Regions from separate parts of the Mesorhizobium sp. WSM4814 genome, predicted to be linked through region 3. Evidence: predicted binding sites of a transcription regulator. Region 3 holds the regulator's gene; each other region holds the start of a gene.

Region 1 (5,921 bases), on a different contig from region 3:
CCAGACCCACCGGGGTTTGTGGATTGGCGTATCGAAGGCCGGGTGGTCGTTGAGCGGATAGACCAGCCGGGTCGGACCTTGCGTGCGTCGGGTCAGCAATTTTCCGTTCTGGCGGGTGGCAAGCAGGAGAGGACCTTCCGTCCAATCTTGGCGCGGAATTATCTGCACATATTCGTCCACCGCCCGCAGAACAACGGAATCCTCGCCTTCCAATCCAACGAGCTTGAGCACATCGCGGAACAGGACGCCTTCAAATGTAAGCTGCCCCTTTTCAAATGGACTTGCGGTGGTGACCCGGTAGAGACCGAGCTTTTCCAGCTGTCGCAACGTGACTGGGACCGACTTGCCGTTGTTCTGAACATTGAAGGCCACAGTGTCTGGCGATTCCGGGAGATCAACGGGCTCCAACGCCCCGGCCGGCAGGATGCAAAACGCCAGGACTGCCAGCATGATCAGACTGCGCTTAAGCGATGAACGTCCTGTGTTGAGCAAGGATGACATGCGCAATCCTTTTCTTGTCGATGGGCCAGCACCCAGCCGTCGCCTGACCTTCATTCGGGCAGGCGGGTTTAACATTGCCATGAATGTCTGATTTTTCCGTTAGCCCTGTTCGGCCGGGAAGAGACGCGCAACGGCGAAACTGCCGATCTCCCCCCTCGTGGGGGAGATGCCAAGTGGGGGCAAAGAGGGCAGGCCAGAGGGGCGTGAAGGATCGCGGCCTCATTCCAGCCTGGGTTCCTCGCCACCACAGCTCGATGCCAGCGCGTAGGCGATCCGTAAGCGGGCATCTGCCAGCCTTCCCTCGACATCCAAGCGAGGGGAGGCCGATGTCGAAGCTCCATGCCAACCTTGTTCTTCTGTTTGCCGCAGCCCTGTGGGGCTTCGGCAATATCCCGCAAAAGACTATTCTCGACCATCTCGACCCGTTGAGCGCGGTCGGCATGCGCTGCCTGATCGGCGGGCTTATGGTCCTGCCGCTGATCGCCACCGAACCCCGACAGCCGGCAGGCGGCCTCTATCGCGCCAGCCTGGCAAGGGTAAGCGCGTTGTTTGCGGTCGCGGTCGTTTTTCAGCAGATCGGCTATCTCGGCACGTCAGTGACCAATGCCAGCTTTCTGGTCAGCACGTCGACGGTGATGACGCCGATTGCGGCGCGGCTGCTGATCGGCGAGCGATTGACGACGACCGTTGGGCTCGCCGCCGGCCTGTCGGTGGTCGGCGCGCTGCTCCTGTCCGGCGGCATCGCGAGCTTCAACCGCGGCGATGCGGCGATCATGCTGTCGGCGGTCTGCTTTGCGCTGTGGATGGTCGAACTCGGCCGCCATGCGCAAACCTACGGACGTCCGTTCACCGCCATGGCGACGCAATGCCTCGGCGCGGCGGTGGTCACCCTGCCGTTCGGCCTGTTGCACGGCAATCTGTCGCCTGCCACCGTGATCGACGCCTGGCCGCAATTGCTTGTGCTTGGCGTGTTCTCGACCGCCGTCGGCTTCAGCATCCAGACCGTCGCCCAGCGCTTCACCTCGGCCAGTCACGCGGCGGTGATGCTTAGCGCCGAAAGTGGGTTCGGCGCGTTGGGTGCCGCGCTTTTCATGGGCGAGCGGACGTCGTCGGCAGGCGTGCTCGGCGCGACGATCATGCTCGGCGCCGTCCTCTACCTCGCCACGTCCGGCGGCAAAACTGCCAAAGCCGGCGCCTGAGGAACCCGAACCGGTGCCTCGCTGGAGGCATTGAAATCGCTCGTCAAACAGGCCTAGGCGGGGGCGCGGGTGACGCTTCGCTCTGTGCAACACCCCTTGGCAGGAAACGGGTGGTTTGCACGCGCCGATTCACCCATCTGATTGCAGAAGCCGATGAAGCCAGAGGAGGCAGAGCCATGACCATACACACGGTTCCAGAAGCAGCGGTCCGATCGGCGGAAGCGCGCGTCGCCGGATATGACTGGCAGGCACTGGCCGAGGAGATGAGCGGCTATGGCTGCGCGGTGATGGAAAAGCTGCTGACACAGCAAGAATGCCGGGAGATCGCCGGGCTCTATCCCGACGAAAGCCATTTCCGCAGCCATGTCCACATGGCGCGGCACGGCTTCGGCAAGGGCGAGTACCGCTACTTCCGCTATCCCTTGCCAGAGCTGATCGGCGGCTTGCGCACCGCACTCTATCCGCGCCTTGCCGCCGTCGCCAACGACTGGAACGAGCGCATGGGCATCGCCCAGCGCTACCCGGACGAACAGGCCGCGTTCCTCAAGCATTGCCACGAGCAGGGCCAGACGCGGCCGACGCCGCTCCTGCTCCAGTATGGCCCTGGCGACTTCAACTGCCTGCATCAGGATCTCTACGGCGATCTTGCCTTCCCGCTGCAGGTGGCAATCCTGCTGTCGGAACCGGATAAGGATTTCACCGGCGGCGAGTTCGTGCTGGCCGAACAGCGCCCGCGCATGCAGAGCCGCGCCGAGGTGGTGCCGCTGCGCCAGGGCGATGCAGTCGCCTTCGCGGTCCACAATCGTCCGGTGCAGGGCAGCAAAGGCAGCTACCGCGTCAATCTCAGGCACGGCGTCAGCCGGCTTCGCTCCGGCCAGCGCCATACCGTCGGCATTATCTTCCACGACGCGAAATAGGGGCTGTCCCTGCGTGAGGCGACCAGCAACTTCGTGCCAAGGGGATCAGTTGTCGGAGTCGGCGCCGCCCCTCATCGCCCTGCCGGGCACTTCTCCCCGTTTAGTGACGGGGAGAAGGCGGGAGTCGCAACCTTGGCGTGCATTCTATAACATCTAAAATTGGCGAAACATCGATGAGAGCGCCCCTCTCCCCGTCACTATACGGGGAGAGGATGCCGGCAGGCAGGTGAGGGGCAGCGCAAAGCTGAAGCGATTGGCTGCCGAACAATTCTTCAGGCAACCGCGGCAATCGCGGAAAAATAAAAATCTCGCCCACAAAGATCTTTGTCATCCAATCGTTAACCAAGGTTCATACGGTGAGCGGTGTTGTTTCTCTGCCGGCGTTCGTTCGCCGGGCGGATGACTGTTGATATCTGCCAAGGCTGAAAACTAGCTATTTGTTCGCGCGTCGGGGATCGCCATGATGTTTCCAGCAAGCTTTGCGTCACTACGGCGCAAATCGGCGAAGATCAGCGGCGCCATCACGCTTGCTGTTGGCCTGATGATCGGGGCCGCTGCGCAGGCCGAGCCTATCCGCGGCGCCGGATCGACACTGGCCGCCCCGATCATCGGCAAATGGGCAACGGCCTACGAGAGCGCCCGCGCCGACGGCGGGGACTATGTCTCGCCCGACTGGAAGGTCGACTATGAAATCGTCGGCTCGCTCGCCGGCGTCCTGCGTCTCGATCAGCCGGACATCGACTTTGCCGCGACGGATGCGCCGATCAATGCCGCCGAACTCAAGAAGTCCGGCCGCCAGCAGTTTCCGATCGTGATGGGCGCCATCGCCGTCGTCGTCAATCTCGACGGCATCGGCCCGGGAAGCCTTCGCCTGACGGGGCCGGTGCTGGCCGACATCTATCTGGGCAAGATCCAGTCATGGTCCGATCCCGCGATCAAGGCGGTGAATCCGGATCTGACGCTGCCCGATCTCAGGATCAGCGTTGTTCACCGCAAGGATGGCTCCGGCTCGACCTTTGTCTTCACCGAGTACCTGTCGGCGGTCAGCGGGGAGTGGAAGGCCAAATACGGCGCAAATACACTGATCTCGTGGCCGCTCGGCACTGACGCGGAAGGCACACAGAACCTCATCCAAGCCGTGCACGACACGAAGGGCGCGATCGCCTATGCCGAATCCCGCCAGGCCCAGCGCGCCAGCCTTGCCTACGCGCTGATCCAGAACAGATCCGGCAAGTTCGTCAAGCCGGAGCCGGAGGGCGTGCAGGCTGCCGCGACATCCATCGACTGGGCGCAAACGCCCGACTTCTTCGCTTCGCTGACCGATCGTAACGGCGATGCCGCCTATCCGATCAGCACGGCGGTGTTCGCGGTCGTTCAGGTCTCGGGCCGTTCGGAACATCGCTATCGCCGCGTGCACGACCTTTTCCGGCTCGCCTTCGCGCACGGCGCGGATGACGCCGCCGCGCTCGGCTACGTGCCGCTGCCGAAGGCGCTCGTCGCCCGGATCGAGCAATACTGGGCAGGGCAGGGGCACGTCGCAAACTGAGCGGAAGAACCAGGCTGCTGCTTCGCGCAGCACCTGAACTGAAATTCATATCGCGCCGTGATGGCGGCTTGTTGGGGACTGCGTGACATGGACATCGATATCTTCAAGGACATCCTCGTGCCGGTGATCGGCGGGTTGGGCATCTTCATGCTCGGCCTCGACTTCATGGCCAACGGCATCCAGGCGCTGTCGGTCAACCGGATGCGCGCCTTTCTCGCCAAGGCCGCCGGAACGCCGATCAAGGGCGTGCTGGCAGGAACGCTGATCACCGGCGTCATCCAGTCGTCGACGGCGATGAGCGTCATGGTCGTCGGGCTGGTCAATGCCGGCGTCATTGCCCTTCGACCGGCGATCAGCGTGATCATGGGCGCCAATATCGGCACCACGCTCGGCAACGGGCTCATCGCCCTGCCGCTCGGTCCGCTCGGGCTGATCCTGGCCGGCGTGTTCTCGCTGATTTACTGCTTTGCCAAAAGCGAGAAGGTCAAGAACATAGCGCTTGCCGGCATGGGCTTCGCGCTGATCTTTTATGGCCTCAACCTGATGACCGGCGGCCTGCGCCCGTTGCGCAACCTGCCCGAAGTCATGGCCCTGCTGCAAACGCTGACGGCCGACTCCTACCTCAACCTGCTCAAATGCGTGTTCATCGCCGCCGGCGTGACCGCCATGATCCATTCGTCCTCGGCGACGATCGGCATCGTCATGGGCCTTGGCGCCGCCGGCATTCTCGACTGGACGACAGCCGTCGCCTTCTCGCTCGGCGCCGATCTCGGCACCACGATCACCTCGTGGATGGCTTCGCTCAATCTCTCGAAAAACGCCAAGCGCACCGCTTACGCGCATATCTCGTTCAACATCATCGGCGTGTGCATCACCATCCCGCTGTTCTTCGTCTCCATGCAGGTCCTGGAATGGGCGATGCAGTTCTTCGGCGGCGATCCCGCCATTCCGGTGATCGTCGACGGCAAGGAGACCTTTCCCCTGGTGCCGGTCGCGGTCGGTCTTTACTCGACCTTCTTCAACGTCTTCAACACGCTGTTGCTGTTTCCGTTCATCGGGGTGTTCGAGCGGGTTCTGTCGCGTGTCGGTCACACGGATGCCGAGGACACGGAAGATTTCTCGACGCCGCGATTCCTCGACCGCAAGCTGGCCGGCGATTTTGCCAAGGCCGTTCCCGCCGTCCAGCAGGAGACGGCCCGTCATCTGCAAGCCGGCGCCATGTTCCTCGACATCGCCCGTTCGTCGAAGAAGGCGCCGTCGGATCCCGGCGAGCACTATCTCGCAACCGATATCCTCAGCCGCGACATCCGCGCCTACACCGCCGAACTGATGAAGGAGGATTTGCCCTACGACCAGCTCGACCTGATCGCCAGCCTCATCGAGGAAGCCGACTTCACCGCCGCCCTGACGGAATCGATGCATCAGGTGGCGCGCCGCGTGCGGCGCGAAAAATTCAGCAGTCCGGCGCAGGCCATCGTCGACGTTGCGCTGAGCAAGCTCGATGCCTCGCTGCGGCAGATTTTGCCGACTTACGGCATCTCCGACCCGAAGGTGCCGGCCGGCCATGTCAATCTGCCGGAGGTCGAGGAACTGCGTGCCCGCACGCTGGCGCTCGGACCCAATGCCGGCGCCGCCGAACGCGGCACGATCCTGGCGCTGCTCGGGTCGATCGAGCGCGCGGAAATCCTGATCCAGCGCATCGATGCCGAGCGCAAATCGGTCAACCGGCAGAGCGTGCTCGCCCGGGCGTCGGCACGC
Region 2 (5,921 bases), on a different contig from region 3:
GATCGAGCATTCGCCGCTCTCGATCAAGATCCTTGCGTTGATCGTCGTCGCTATCTTCATCTTCGCGACAGTGTTTGTGGTTTTGCATCATGCAGAAGCCGTCGCACTGCGGCTCGGTGAACCATATGGCACGCTGCTGTTGACATTTTCGGTGACGGCCATCGAAGCATCGGTCATCGTTTCGATGATGCTGCACGGCGAGAACAACCCGACGCTGGCACGCGAATCCGTGTTTTCGACGGTCATGATCGTTTGCGCTGGCGTCGTCGGGGTCTGCCTCACCCTGGGTGGGCTGAAGCATCGATATCAGGACATCAAACGACAGGGCACCAACGCCTCGCTTGCCGTCATTATGGCGCTGACAGTTCTTACGCTGATCCTTCCAAACTACACGCTTGCAACAAGCCCCGGTACGTTCTCCGCCTCGCAGCTCGCTTTCGTGAGCGTTCTTTCAATCCTCCTCTATGGTGCCTTCGTCTTTGCCCAGATGGTGCGCCATCGGGGCGATTTTATCGAAGACCTGACCTCCAGCGCGGAACATGACAAGCATGTATCTGAGGGTGGGAAAGTGACCACCAATGTGCTCCTCTTATTTGTCGGACTGGCAGGGATCGTTCTTCTGACCGAGCAGGTGGCCGGCAGCATCGAGAATGGGCTCAAGTTTCTTCAAGTTACCCAGGCGGACGCCATCGTGGGCTTCTTCGTCGCTGCGCTTGTGCTTATGCCGGAGGCGGTATCCGCGGTTCGGGCAGCGCTCAATAACGAGCTTCAGCGAGGGCTGAATGTCGCCCTCGGCTCGGCCTGCGCCACAATCGGCCTGACAATCCCGGCGATCGGTGCGGCGAGCCTGCTCACCGGACGAAGCCTGACTCTTGGTCTGGGTCCGGGGGATACCGTGCTTCTCCTCCTCGCGCTTGCCATCAGCATCGTGAGCTTTGGGACGGGCCGAACAACGATGCTGACGGGGCTCGTTCATCTCGTCGTGTTTGTCGCCTATCTGTTCCTTATCTTCGTGCCGTAGGTGATCGCCCGCCGTCTTCGGCCATCGCTGCGTTCTGTCGATTTGCGGCGCACATGCCTAGCCTGCATTACTGGACCTTCGAGCGTAGGCGATCCGTCACGAACTCCATCAACACCACGATGGCGAAGATCACGAGAATGATGGTCGAGGCATTCCTGTATTGGAAAAGATCGAACGCGACCTTCAGCTCCTGGCCGATGCCACCGGCTCCAACGAGGCCGAGAACAACTGATGAGCGCACTGCCTTTTCAAGCGCGAAGAGCGTGGTGTTTATCAGGGACGGCATGGCGTCAGGCAGTACTGCCCCGCACAGAACAGAGAATCGTCCGGCGCCGATTGCAAACAGCGCTTCCTGAGGTCTTTCGTCGGCATCCTCCATCGCCTCGGCGAAGAAGCGCCCGCAAAAGCCGATCGTATCGACGACGATGGTCATGGTGCCGGCAACCGCCCCGAGACCAACGGCTGACACGAAAAGTAGTGCCCAGACCAAATCTGGAACAGTCCTGAACAACGAGACCAGCATCCTGGAGATATGCCGGAACGGGCCGATCGGGGTTATGTCCTTGGCCGAGAGCCAGGCAAACGGCAAGCTGAGGACGACACCTATTGCTGTCCCCACGAGCGCTATCTGAAACGTTTCGACCATGCGCCAGAAAACCCTCAGGAGGAACCCTGGCTCGACATTTGGGGGTATCATGCGGCCGACGAGATGGACCATTCGGGGCACCCCGCCTGCCAGTTGTTCCGGCGAAGGTGCGACCTGCCCGGCGGAAACGATCACGAGAGCGGCCAAAGCGACGGCAAAGCTGAAAGTGAAGGGCGAGATCGATGGAATCCGGCTCGGCGAAAGGCGGTCATGCATCGAAGACGTCTTTCAGATCAGCGCGGGTCACCTGCGCCGTCGGTCGGTCGAAGAAGACCTTGCCCGCCTTGAGCGCTATCAAGCGGTCGGAGTAGTCGAGAGCATGTTCCATGTCGTGCGTGGTGTAGACCAAAGTGATCGCCTGTTCCTGGGTCAGCTCGGAGAAGACGCGCATCACATCATGTCCAGCCGCCGGGTCGAGACTTGCCGCCGGTTCGTCTGCTATCAAAAGCTTCGGACGCCGGATCAACGCACGGGCAATCGCCACCCGCTGCGCCTGCCCTCCAGAAAGCGCGTCGGCGCGGGCGCCCGCCTTGCCGAGAAGCCGCACTTCGGCGAGGGCCTGCATTGCTTCCTCGCGCCAGTGTTGCTTTGCGATGGAATGGTGCCAGCCGCGCCAGCCGCCGGGCAGCCCGAGCTTGCCCTGCAAAACGTTTGTAAGAACCGATTGGCGGCTGACCAGTCCGTGGTGCTGGAAGACAAATCCGATCTGCCTGCGAATGCGCCGCAGCTGGGCGACGGACGGCGCCGAGCGGAAGCTCTCGCCGAGGGTGACGACCTCGCCACCGCTCGACGGTAGAAGACCAATGAGGCATTTGAGCAGGGTGGATTTTCCAGCACCGTTCGAGCCAATCAGGGCAACCCGTTCGCGCGATGCTATGGTGAGGCCGATACTGGAGAAAATGACCTTTCCGTTCGCATAGCTCTTCGCAAGATCGTGCGCCCGAATGATGGCTGTCATAGTGACCTCTTGGCCCAGACCGAACTGCGAAACAGACCGGCGGTTAGCCGCCGGCCTTGTCGCTGAAAGGAGCAAGTCGATGAAAAAGGAGCAAGCCTCAGTTTACGAAGTCGGTGAGGGTCTCGATTCCGATCGTGCGGTACATCGAGCGGACATAGTCGTAGTCCGAGTCCCTGACATCAGTCAGGAAGAAACCGCCCTTGAATTTCTGGTTGTCCTCGCCGGTCAAGATCGCTTTCATCAGCTCATTGCCATTCTTCGCAAAGGCATCGCGGATCTTGACGAACACGTCATCTGAAATGTCCTTGCGGGCGACAAGAATGTCGTTCGGCAGATCGCGGCCCCGTGCGATGACCGAGAAGGCAACGCCAGGGAATGCTTCCCGGACCGAGTTCAGATAGCCGAAATTCAAGCCGATAGCGGCGATGTCGCCGCGGATGAGAGCCTCAGCCGCGATGTTGCGCGATATGATTACTGGTTCGTAATCGGTGGCATATTTCAGGTTGAAATCGGCCAGCGCCTGGGCGGGGCCGAGGTGCTGGGACGTCGAGCCGACCGAGCCGAATGCGACCTTCTTGCCCTTCAAGTCTTCGACCGAGCGGATCGGTCCATTCGCCAGCACGGCGATCTGAGCGAAATAGTCCGGGCGCTGCCAGGCGACAACAATCTTCGGCTGGCTTAATTCCTTCATGACGACGTATTCTGCAGGACCGGTCAGGACAAGATCGACCTGCCCGGAATTCATCGCCTCGACGGCGGTGGTCCGCGAACTGACCGGAAACAGCTCGACATCCAGGCCGGTCGCCTCTTCAAGAGCGGTCTGGAAAGCACCGAATTCCTGCTGAAGAGCCTCCAGTCCCTCCATGTCGGTTACCGCGAATTTCACCGGCTCCGCAAACACTGGAAGAGCGGAGGCAAGCGTCAGGGCGAGTGCGGTTGCGATGCTGCGGATCATCGTTTTTTCCTTTGCTGTATAGACAGGAAACTGTTACCCGCTAATCCGTATACGCAGCAGATGACGTGCTCGTGACATTTCGCCGGCGCCACCGGCAGACTTTGCTTTTTGAGGGATACAGTGAACTGGCACATCCAGGGTGGTCGCATCCTTACCGAACGGGGATTTGAAACCGCGGACCTGAGCGTCACCGGCGGCGCCCTGTCAGAGCTGCGGGCGGCCCATGCCTCCACAATCGATGCCGATGGTCTGCTCGTGCTTCCGGGCATCGTCGATATTCACGGCGACGGCTTCGAGCGCCAGATCATGCCGCGGCCCGGTGTCCGCTTCGACACCGCGCTGGCGCTGAAAGATACGGACCGCCAGCTTGTCGCCAATGGCGTAACCACGGCCTTTCACGGCGTCACGGTGTCGTGGGAGCCTGGACTTCGCTCGCTCGACGCTGCCAAACAGCTGATCGGCGCGGTCTGCGATCTCCGCGATAGCCTTGGCTGCGATACGCGTCTGCATCTGCGCTGGGAGACCTTCGCGCTTGATCAGATGGCGCAGGTCGTACGATGGCTCTCGCTTTCGCCACGGCCGATCATCGCCGTCAACGATCATACGACGGGGTCGGTGCTGAACGGCACGATTGCCCGCAAGATCGGTCAGATGGCGGAGCGGTCTGGCTTGAGCCGCGAGCAATACATGACGTTGCTCGGCCAGATTTGGTCCCGCCGCGCCGAGGTTGAGATCGCGATCGGGAAGCTGGCCGCAACTGCGCGGGCCAATGGCAATGTGCTTCTTGCCCATGACGAAGCGTCTCCCGAGGAACGCATGTATTTTCGCGCCCTCGGCGCAAAGGCCTCGGAATTTCCGCTAACGCTCGAAACGGCCAAGGCCGCGCGGCAAATGGGCGAGGATGTGATCCTCGGCGCGCCCAACGTCGTGCGCGGCGGCAGCCATAATGGAGCGCTAAATGCCACCGAGGCCGTCAGAGCCGGACTTTGCACGGTGCTGACCAGCGATTACCACTACCCTTCGCCTCTGCATGCGGCCTTCAGACTGTCTTCGCCAGACGCCGGCGACTTCCCCTCGATCTGGAATCTGGTTTCGGCAAACCCGGCCCGGGTGGCCGACCTCGACGATCGCGGCTCGCTTGTTGCCGGCCGCCGGGCGGATCTGATCCTGGTCGATGCTGGCGATCCAGAGCATCCGCGTGTGGTGGCCACCATGGTCCATGGACAAATTGTCTATAGCTCCGGGCTCTCCCGCACAGACCGACGGTCTGCACGGCGGTCGCGGGTGAATAAGGTCTCATGACCTTGGACACGAAAATATCAACACCACACGAGCGCAATGGCAATCGCCTTCTGGCCTTTGACGGGCTGGTCTTTCGGCCACGCAGCGATACGCCGATCTGGCAGCAGATCTACGATCACATCTTCGATCTGATCGAGAGCGGCAGTCTTGCGCCGGGCAGCCAGCTTCCCGGAGAAACGCATCTGGCAGAGAAACTCGCGGTCACCCGCATTACGCTTCGCCGAGCGCTGCAGCAGTTACAGCATGAGGGCCACCTCACCGCCCGCAAGGGCGTCGGTATCTTCGTGCGAAACCTGCCCTCGACATTCACTGTTCGCGACGGACAGCGCTTTCTCGACAATTTCGAAGCCCACGGCCAGGAAATCGGCACCAATACGCTGCTGATCGTCCGGGAACCGGCCGAAGCGGCCGTGGCGGAACGGTTGCGTCTCGCACCTGACACCACCATTATCCGGCTGTGCCGGATCAGAACGTCGGACAAGCAGCCGGTTTACGTCAATACCAAGTTCTTTCCGGCGCATCTCTTCCCCGACTTCGAGCAGAGATACGATGTGCGTCAGTCGGTGACCGATGTTTTCCGCGCGCATGGCATCGACAACTACCGGCGGGCCGAGACGCGCATCAGTGGCGGCTTTGCATCCCCCGATGAAGCGGAAATCCTGCGGCTGACGCCCGGAACGCCAGTATTCCGCATCAATGCTGTCAACGAGGACCGCAACGGCGTACCAATCGAATGGACCCGCGGCTGCTGGCCGCTGACATCCGTCGAATTCGTCTTCTGATTATGGCGCATGTCAACACGACCAGTTAAGGACGTCAGTCGGGCCATTGGGTCGACCCTTAGACAGACACCACAAGCCGGTCGAGAAAAGGCCGCTGGCCGACAAGCAGCTTTTCCCGGGCCGTTTCGAGGCCGAACCACCCTGCGCGATCGATCTCTGGAAAGGTTTGCATGCGGCCGCTGCGCGGCGGCCATTCCATCTCGAACATGTTGCTGCGCAAGGTGCCGGCATCGAAATCGCCTTCGGCCCCAAAGGCT
Region 3 (5,921 bases):
GGATGCCGGAAGCAGCTTAGAAATTACCCGCGAGACGCGGAAAAACAACTCTTTTGAAAAAAACGCCGCGGCGTGAAGCCGCGGCGTTTCAGGTTTTTTTGGCGAAGGCGGATCAGTTGCAGACCGCGACGGTGCCCGCCGCCACGCCGGCGCAGACCTCTTCCTGCTTGATCCAGCCGGCGTCGATGACGACGTTGAGATTGTCCCTGGTGATGGCAATCGGCGTCAGGAACAGCGACTTGACGACATTGCCGCCCGGCGTGGTGAAATCCTTGACGCCGGCAATGTCTGTCATCGGCTTGCCGTCGGCCAGCTGCGAGGCGATCTCGGCGGCGTTCTTGCCGAGCTCGCGCGCGTCTTTCCACACCGATACGGTCTGTGTGCCCAGCGCGATACGGTTCAGCGCGGCATGGTCGCCGTCCTGGCCCGAAACCGGGACGGATCCGGCCAGGCCTTGCGCCGTCAGCGCCGCGACGACGCCACCGGCGGTGCCGTCATTGGCGGCAACCACCGCATCGACCTTGTTGTCGTTGGCGGTCAGGAACTGTTCCATGTTCTTCTGGGCGTTGGCGGGAAGCCAGCCGTCCGTATAAGCCTCGCCGACATTCTTGATCTTGCCGCTGTCGATGGCATCCTTGAGCACTTCCATGGAGCCGGCGAACAGGAAATCGGCATTCGGGTCGGCGCCCGAGCCCTTGATGAAAACGTAATTGCCTTCCGGCGCCACCTTGAACACTTCGCGGGCCTGCATGCGGCCGACTTCCTGGTTGTCGAAGGTCAGATAGAACACGTCCTTGTTCTCGATCAGCCGGTCATAGCCGACGACCGGAATGCCTTCGTCCAGCGCCTTCTGCACCGCCGGACCGATGGCCGAGGCATCCTGCGCAAGGATGATCAGCGCGTTGGCGCCCTGCGAGATCAGGCTCTCGACGTCGGTCAGCTGCTTGCCGGGATTGGACTGTGCGTCAGCGGAAATATATTTGTCGCCGGCGGCCTCGATCGCCGCCTTCATGGCGGCTTCGTCGGTCTTCCAACGCTCTTCCTGGAAGTTCGACCACGAAACGCCGATGACCTTGTCCTTGGCCTGCGCGGCCGACGCGAGCGTCAGCGACATGGCGACCCCCGCCAGAATGGCGGCTGCGAATCTCTTCATGATATTCCTCCCTGCGCCGCGTAGGGCGCGACCAACTGGCCCGAAGGCCGGCACAAAGGCTCTATTTTTTCGAGCCTCGAAAAAATACTGGTCCAACGCCGAAGCACTGTCAACACCAATTCTGATGGATGTTGACGTCCTGTCGGGCTTTTTTTCGAGGCTCGGAATAAATAATGACAGCCCCCTCCGCTTCTGCCAGTATTTGTCGGACATTACCGACGGCTTCCGATTCATGAGCGGCCGCGGCGATGAGGAGGAAACAAAAATGTCGGTGGGAATCCGTCATGACGATCTGCGCCGGCGCAACCGGGCGATGGTGATTTCGGCCGTGCGCCGGGCAGGCCAGCCGTCGCGGACCGAGATCGCCGCGACCACCGGCCTCAGCCATTCGACCATATCGGCGATCTCTGCCGACCTGATCCAGGAAGGCATCCTGGCCGAGAGCAAGGCGAGCGAGACGGTTTCGCTGAAACGCGGCCGGCCGCAGGTCGGCCTCAGCCTCAATCCGCAAGCCGCTGCGGTGTTGGCCGTCGTGTTGTCGCTGAATTTCCTGTCGGTCGCCGTCATCGATTATGCCGGACAAGTGGTCGCCGAGGACCAGCGCCGGCTGGACACGCTGACCATGTCGCGTGACGCGCTGATCGGCGAATGTGTCGCCATCGTCCGGCGCCGGCTCGAAGATCCCGACCTCGATGTCCAAAGCGTCGCCCGCATCGCGCTGGCGATCCAGGGCATCACCGATTCCCATGCGCGCGCCATGTTGTGGTCGCCGATCACGCCGCAGACGAACATCGCCTTCGCCGACATTCTGGAACGCGAGTTCGGCATCCCGGCCATCATGGAGAACGACTGCAACATGATGGCCGTGGCGCTGCGCTGGCGCCACCCGGATCGCTACCGCGATGACTTCATCGCCATCCTGCTCTCGCACGGCATCGGCATGGGGCTGGTGCTGAAGGGCGAGCTGTTCACCGGCACCCACTCCTCAGGCGGCGAATTCGGCCACATGATCCATCGGCCGGGTGGCGCGCTTTGCCGCTGCGGGCGGCGCGGTTGCGTCGAGGCTTATGCCGGCAACTACGCCATCTGGCGCAACGCAAGGCTGTTGAGCGAGAATGCCGAGCCGGTCGCCGATGTCAGCGACGCCGAGATGCGGGCACTGGCGGCCCGGGCGCGCGAGACGGACGGACCGGAGCGCGAAGCCTACCGCAAGGCCGGCGAGGCGCTCGGCTTCGGGCTCGGCAGCCTGTTCGCGCTGATCGATCCGGCGCCCGTGGCCATGGTCGGCGCCAGCGCTGCCGCCTTCGACCTGATCGAGCCGGCGCTGCGCGAGGCCATCGCCCAGACCGCCGGCGGCCAGCATTCGGGTTCGATTTCCTTCGACACCGAGCCGAACGAGTTGCCGCTGATCCGCGAAGGCTGCGCCATGCGGGCGCTAAGCTTCGTCGACCAGGAGATTTTCGCGCCGAGCATCCAGGCACGAGCCGGCTCGGTCGGAAAGAACGTGGCTTGAAGGATTCCCGGGTCGCGACTTGGGGTGTGTTGAGATTCAGGTCAGGCCGAGTCGAGAATGGTGGGTTCCGAGATCCGGAGCGGAGCGTACTTTGGGGTACGCCGGAAGCGCAGGTATCAGCTAGTCTTCCCTGATCGCATAGCCGGCGCCACGGATGGTGCGGATGACATCGGGCATGCGACCATTGTTGACCGCCTTGCGCAACCGGCCGACATGGACGTCCACCGTGCGCTCGTCGATGTAGATCGTCTCGCCCCAGACATTGTCGAGCAACTGGCTGCGCGAGAAGACCCGGCCCGGGTGCCGCATCATGAATTCGAGCAGCCGGAATTCGGTCGGCCCGAGCCGGATCTCGCTCTTCTTGCGATAGACCCGGTGCGATTCACGATCGAGCATGATGTCGCCGACCTTGAGCACGCTGGACAGCACTTCCGGCTTGGCGCGGCGCAGCAGCGCCTTGACCCTGGCCATGAATTCCGGTGTCGAGAACGGCTTGACCAGATAGTCGTCGGCTCCGGTCGAAAGGCCGCGCACCCGGTCGCTCTCCTCGCCGCGCGCGGTCAGCATGATGATCGGCAGCCGCTCGGTTTCGGGGCGCACCCGAAGCCGCCGGCAAAGCTCGATGCCGGAAACCGCCGGCACCATCCAGTCGAGCACCAAAAGATCGGGCACGTTTTCCTGCAGCCGGATTTCGGCCTCGTCGCCGCGCGTCACCACCTCGACCTGATAGCCTTCGGATTCAAGATTGTAACGGAGGAGGACGCCCAACGGCTCTTCATCCTCCACCACCATGATGCGCGGCGCGATCATCGGCCGGTCACTCCTGTCATGTCGCCGGCGCCGACATCGTCGTTTCGTCGAGCTTCGGGCGGTCCGCCGGCAATTGCTGCCCGGTCACGACAAAGTAGGCGTTTTCGGCGATGTTGGTGACGTGATCGCCGATACGCTCGAGATTCTTGGCGCAGAACAGAAGGTGCGTGCAGGCGGTGATGTTGCGCGGATCCTCCATCATGTAGGTCAGGAGCTCGCGAAAAACCGCCGTGTATTTCACGTCGATCTTCTGGTCGTCGGCGCGCAGTTCCTTCAACGCGCCGGCATCGCGCGACACATAGTGCTCGACCACCCCGCGCAGCTGCACAAGAACGAGATCCGCCATCGCGTCAATACCGTGCGACAGATTACGCGGCGTCGCGCTCTGCCCGACTGCGCTGACCCGTTTGGCTATGTTCTTGGCCAGATCGCCGATGCGCTCGAGATCGCCAGCCATGCGGATTGCGCCAACCACGGCGCGCAGATCCTGCGCCATCGGCTGCCGCTTGGCGATCAGCGTGATGGCGCTGTCATCGAGTTCGCGCTGCCGCGCATCCATGATGGCGTCGTCCGAGACGACGCGCTGCGCCATCGCATTGTCCGACGCAAGCAGCGCGCGGATCGAGGCCGCTACCATTGCGGCGGCGAGCTCGTCCATGTCGCGGATCAGCCGGTCGATGTGCTCCAGTTCCTCGTCGAAAGATGCGACGGTGTGTTCACCCATGGTGCTGTCCTCGTGTTCGAAATTCGCCGGACCGCTCAGCCGAACCGGCCGGTGATGTAGTCCTGGGTGCGCTTGTCGTCGGGGTTGGTGAACATCTTGTCGGTCGCGCCCTCCTCGACCAGATAGCCGAGATGGAACATCGCCGTGCGTTGCGACACGCGCGCCGCCTGCTGCATCGAATGGGTGACGATGACGATCGTATAGTTCTGGCGCAGTTCGTCGATCAGTTCCTCGACGCGGGCGGTGGCGATAGGATCGAGCGCCGAACAGGGCTCGTCCATCAGGATCACTTCCGGCGACACGGCGATGGCGCGCGCAATGCACAGGCGCTGCTGCTGTCCGCCGGACAGGCCGGTACCCGACTCGAGCAGGCGATCCTTGACCTCGTTGAACAGGCCGGCCTTCTTCAGGCTCGATTCGACGATGCCGTCCAACTCGGCCTTGCTCCTGGCCAGGCCGTGGATGCGCGGACCGTAGGCGACGTTTTCGTAGATCGACTTCGGAAACGGGTTCGGCTTCTGGAACACCATGCCGACGCGAGCTCGCAGCTCGACGACATCGATTTTCGGGTCGTAGACATCCTCGCCGTCGAGCGTGATCTTGCCGCTCACCCGCGCGATATCGATCGTGTCGTTCATTCGGTTCAGGCAACGCAGGAACGTCGACTTGCCGCAGCCCGATGGGCCGATCAACGCCGTCACCTGATGCTCGCGGACATCGAGATCGACGTCGAACAGTGCTCGCTTCTCGCCGTAGTGAACGGAGACCTTTTCGCCCTTCATCTTGATCGAAGGGGCGTTGGTTGCGCTGCTCAGTTTCTGCTCGACGCCGGCTTCCGTCATGATGTTCATATCCTCTACTCCTTACCAGCGCCGCTCGAAGCGCCTGCGCAGTATCACCGCGATGGCATTCATGATGACCAAAAACACCAGCAAAATCAAAATCGCCGCCGAAGTCTTCTGCTGGAACCCCGCTTCCGGGAAATCCGCCCACATGAAAATCTGCACCGGCAGGATCGTCGCGGGATCGGTGAAGCCGCCGGGAATGTCGACGATGAAGGCGACCATGCCGATCATCAGCAACGGCGCGGTTTCGCCCAGCGCATGCGCCATTCCGAGGATGGTGCCGGTCATGATGCCCGGCATCGCCAGTGGCAGGACGTGATGGAATACGGTCTGGACCTTGGACGCTCCGATGCCAAGCGCCGCCTCGCGGATCGACGGCGGCACGGCGCGCAGCGAAGCGCGCGAGGCGATAATGATGATCGGCAAGGTCATCAGCGCCAGCACCATGCCGCCGACCACCGGGGCTGAGCGCGGCATGCCGAAGAAATTCAGGAATACGGCAAGTCCAAGCAGGCCGAAGACGATCGAAGGCACCGCCGCCAGATTGTTGATATTCACTTCGATCATCGTCGTCAGCCGGTTCTTGGGCGCAAATTCCTCAAGATAGATCGCCGCTGAAACGCCGATCGGGAAGGCGATGGCGAGGGTTACGATCATGGTCAGGAACGATCCGACGACCGCGCCCCAGACACCGGCCAATTCCGGCTCGCGGCTTGCGCCGGTGAAGAAGAAGATCGAGTTGAACCGGCTTTCGATCAGGCCGGCGCTCTTCAGCGTGTCGAGCCAGACGATCACCTTGTCCGAAATCTTTCGCGATGCTTCCGGCGTCTCGATGACGCGCAGGAATGCCTGGCCGCTCGCGGCGGGCGCCGTGCT

What was found. Region 3 encodes PhoB, which activates phosphate uptake and scavenging genes when phosphate is short. Its sites were predicted from a motif close to TGTCATNNANCTGTCAT; they were not measured.
Region 1: pstS (phosphate ABC transporter substrate-binding protein PstS) is a predicted target of PhoB. The motif match lies at 2,943-2,959, and genes of this name have one in related genera.
Region 2: AC0L2V_RS07765 (alpha-D-ribose 1-methylphosphonate 5-triphosphate diphosphatase) is a predicted target of PhoB. The motif match lies at 3,641-3,657, and genes of this name have one in related genera.

The regions. Positions count from the first base shown of each region.
Region 1 covers NZ_JBVVQT010000019.1:82,296-88,216, reverse strand. The annotation lists gene AC0L2V_RS24355 (putative pterin-binding protein) at 1-450, opposite strand, end outside; gene AC0L2V_RS24350 (hypothetical protein) at 449-592, shown strand; gene AC0L2V_RS24345 (DMT family transporter) at 828-1,700, shown strand; gene AC0L2V_RS24340 (2OG-Fe(II) oxygenase) at 1,877-2,617, shown strand; gene pstS (phosphate ABC transporter substrate-binding protein PstS) at 3,078-4,163, shown strand; gene AC0L2V_RS24330 (Na/Pi cotransporter family protein) at 4,251-5,921, shown strand, end outside.
Region 2 covers NZ_JBVVQT010000003.1:299,427-305,347, reverse strand. The annotation lists gene AC0L2V_RS07785 (calcium:cation antiporter) at 1-1,021, shown strand, start outside; gene phnE (phosphonate ABC transporter, permease protein PhnE) at 1,089-1,883, opposite strand; gene AC0L2V_RS07775 (phosphonate ABC transporter ATP-binding protein) at 1,876-2,625, opposite strand; gene AC0L2V_RS07770 (PhnD/SsuA/transferrin family substrate-binding protein) at 2,723-3,580, opposite strand; gene AC0L2V_RS07765 (alpha-D-ribose 1-methylphosphonate 5-triphosphate diphosphatase) at 3,701-4,882, shown strand; gene phnF (phosphonate metabolism transcriptional regulator PhnF) at 4,879-5,664, shown strand; gene AC0L2V_RS07755 (NUDIX hydrolase) at 5,723-5,921, opposite strand, start outside.
Region 3 covers NZ_JBVVQT010000016.1:5,309-11,229, forward strand. The annotation lists gene xylF (D-xylose ABC transporter substrate-binding protein) at 113-1,153, opposite strand; gene AC0L2V_RS21865 (ROK family protein) at 1,419-2,666, shown strand; gene phoB (phosphate regulon transcriptional regulator PhoB) at 2,787-3,476, opposite strand; gene phoU (phosphate signaling complex protein PhoU) at 3,493-4,200, opposite strand; gene pstB (phosphate ABC transporter ATP-binding protein PstB) at 4,236-5,051, opposite strand; gene pstA (phosphate ABC transporter permease PstA) at 5,064-5,921, opposite strand, start outside.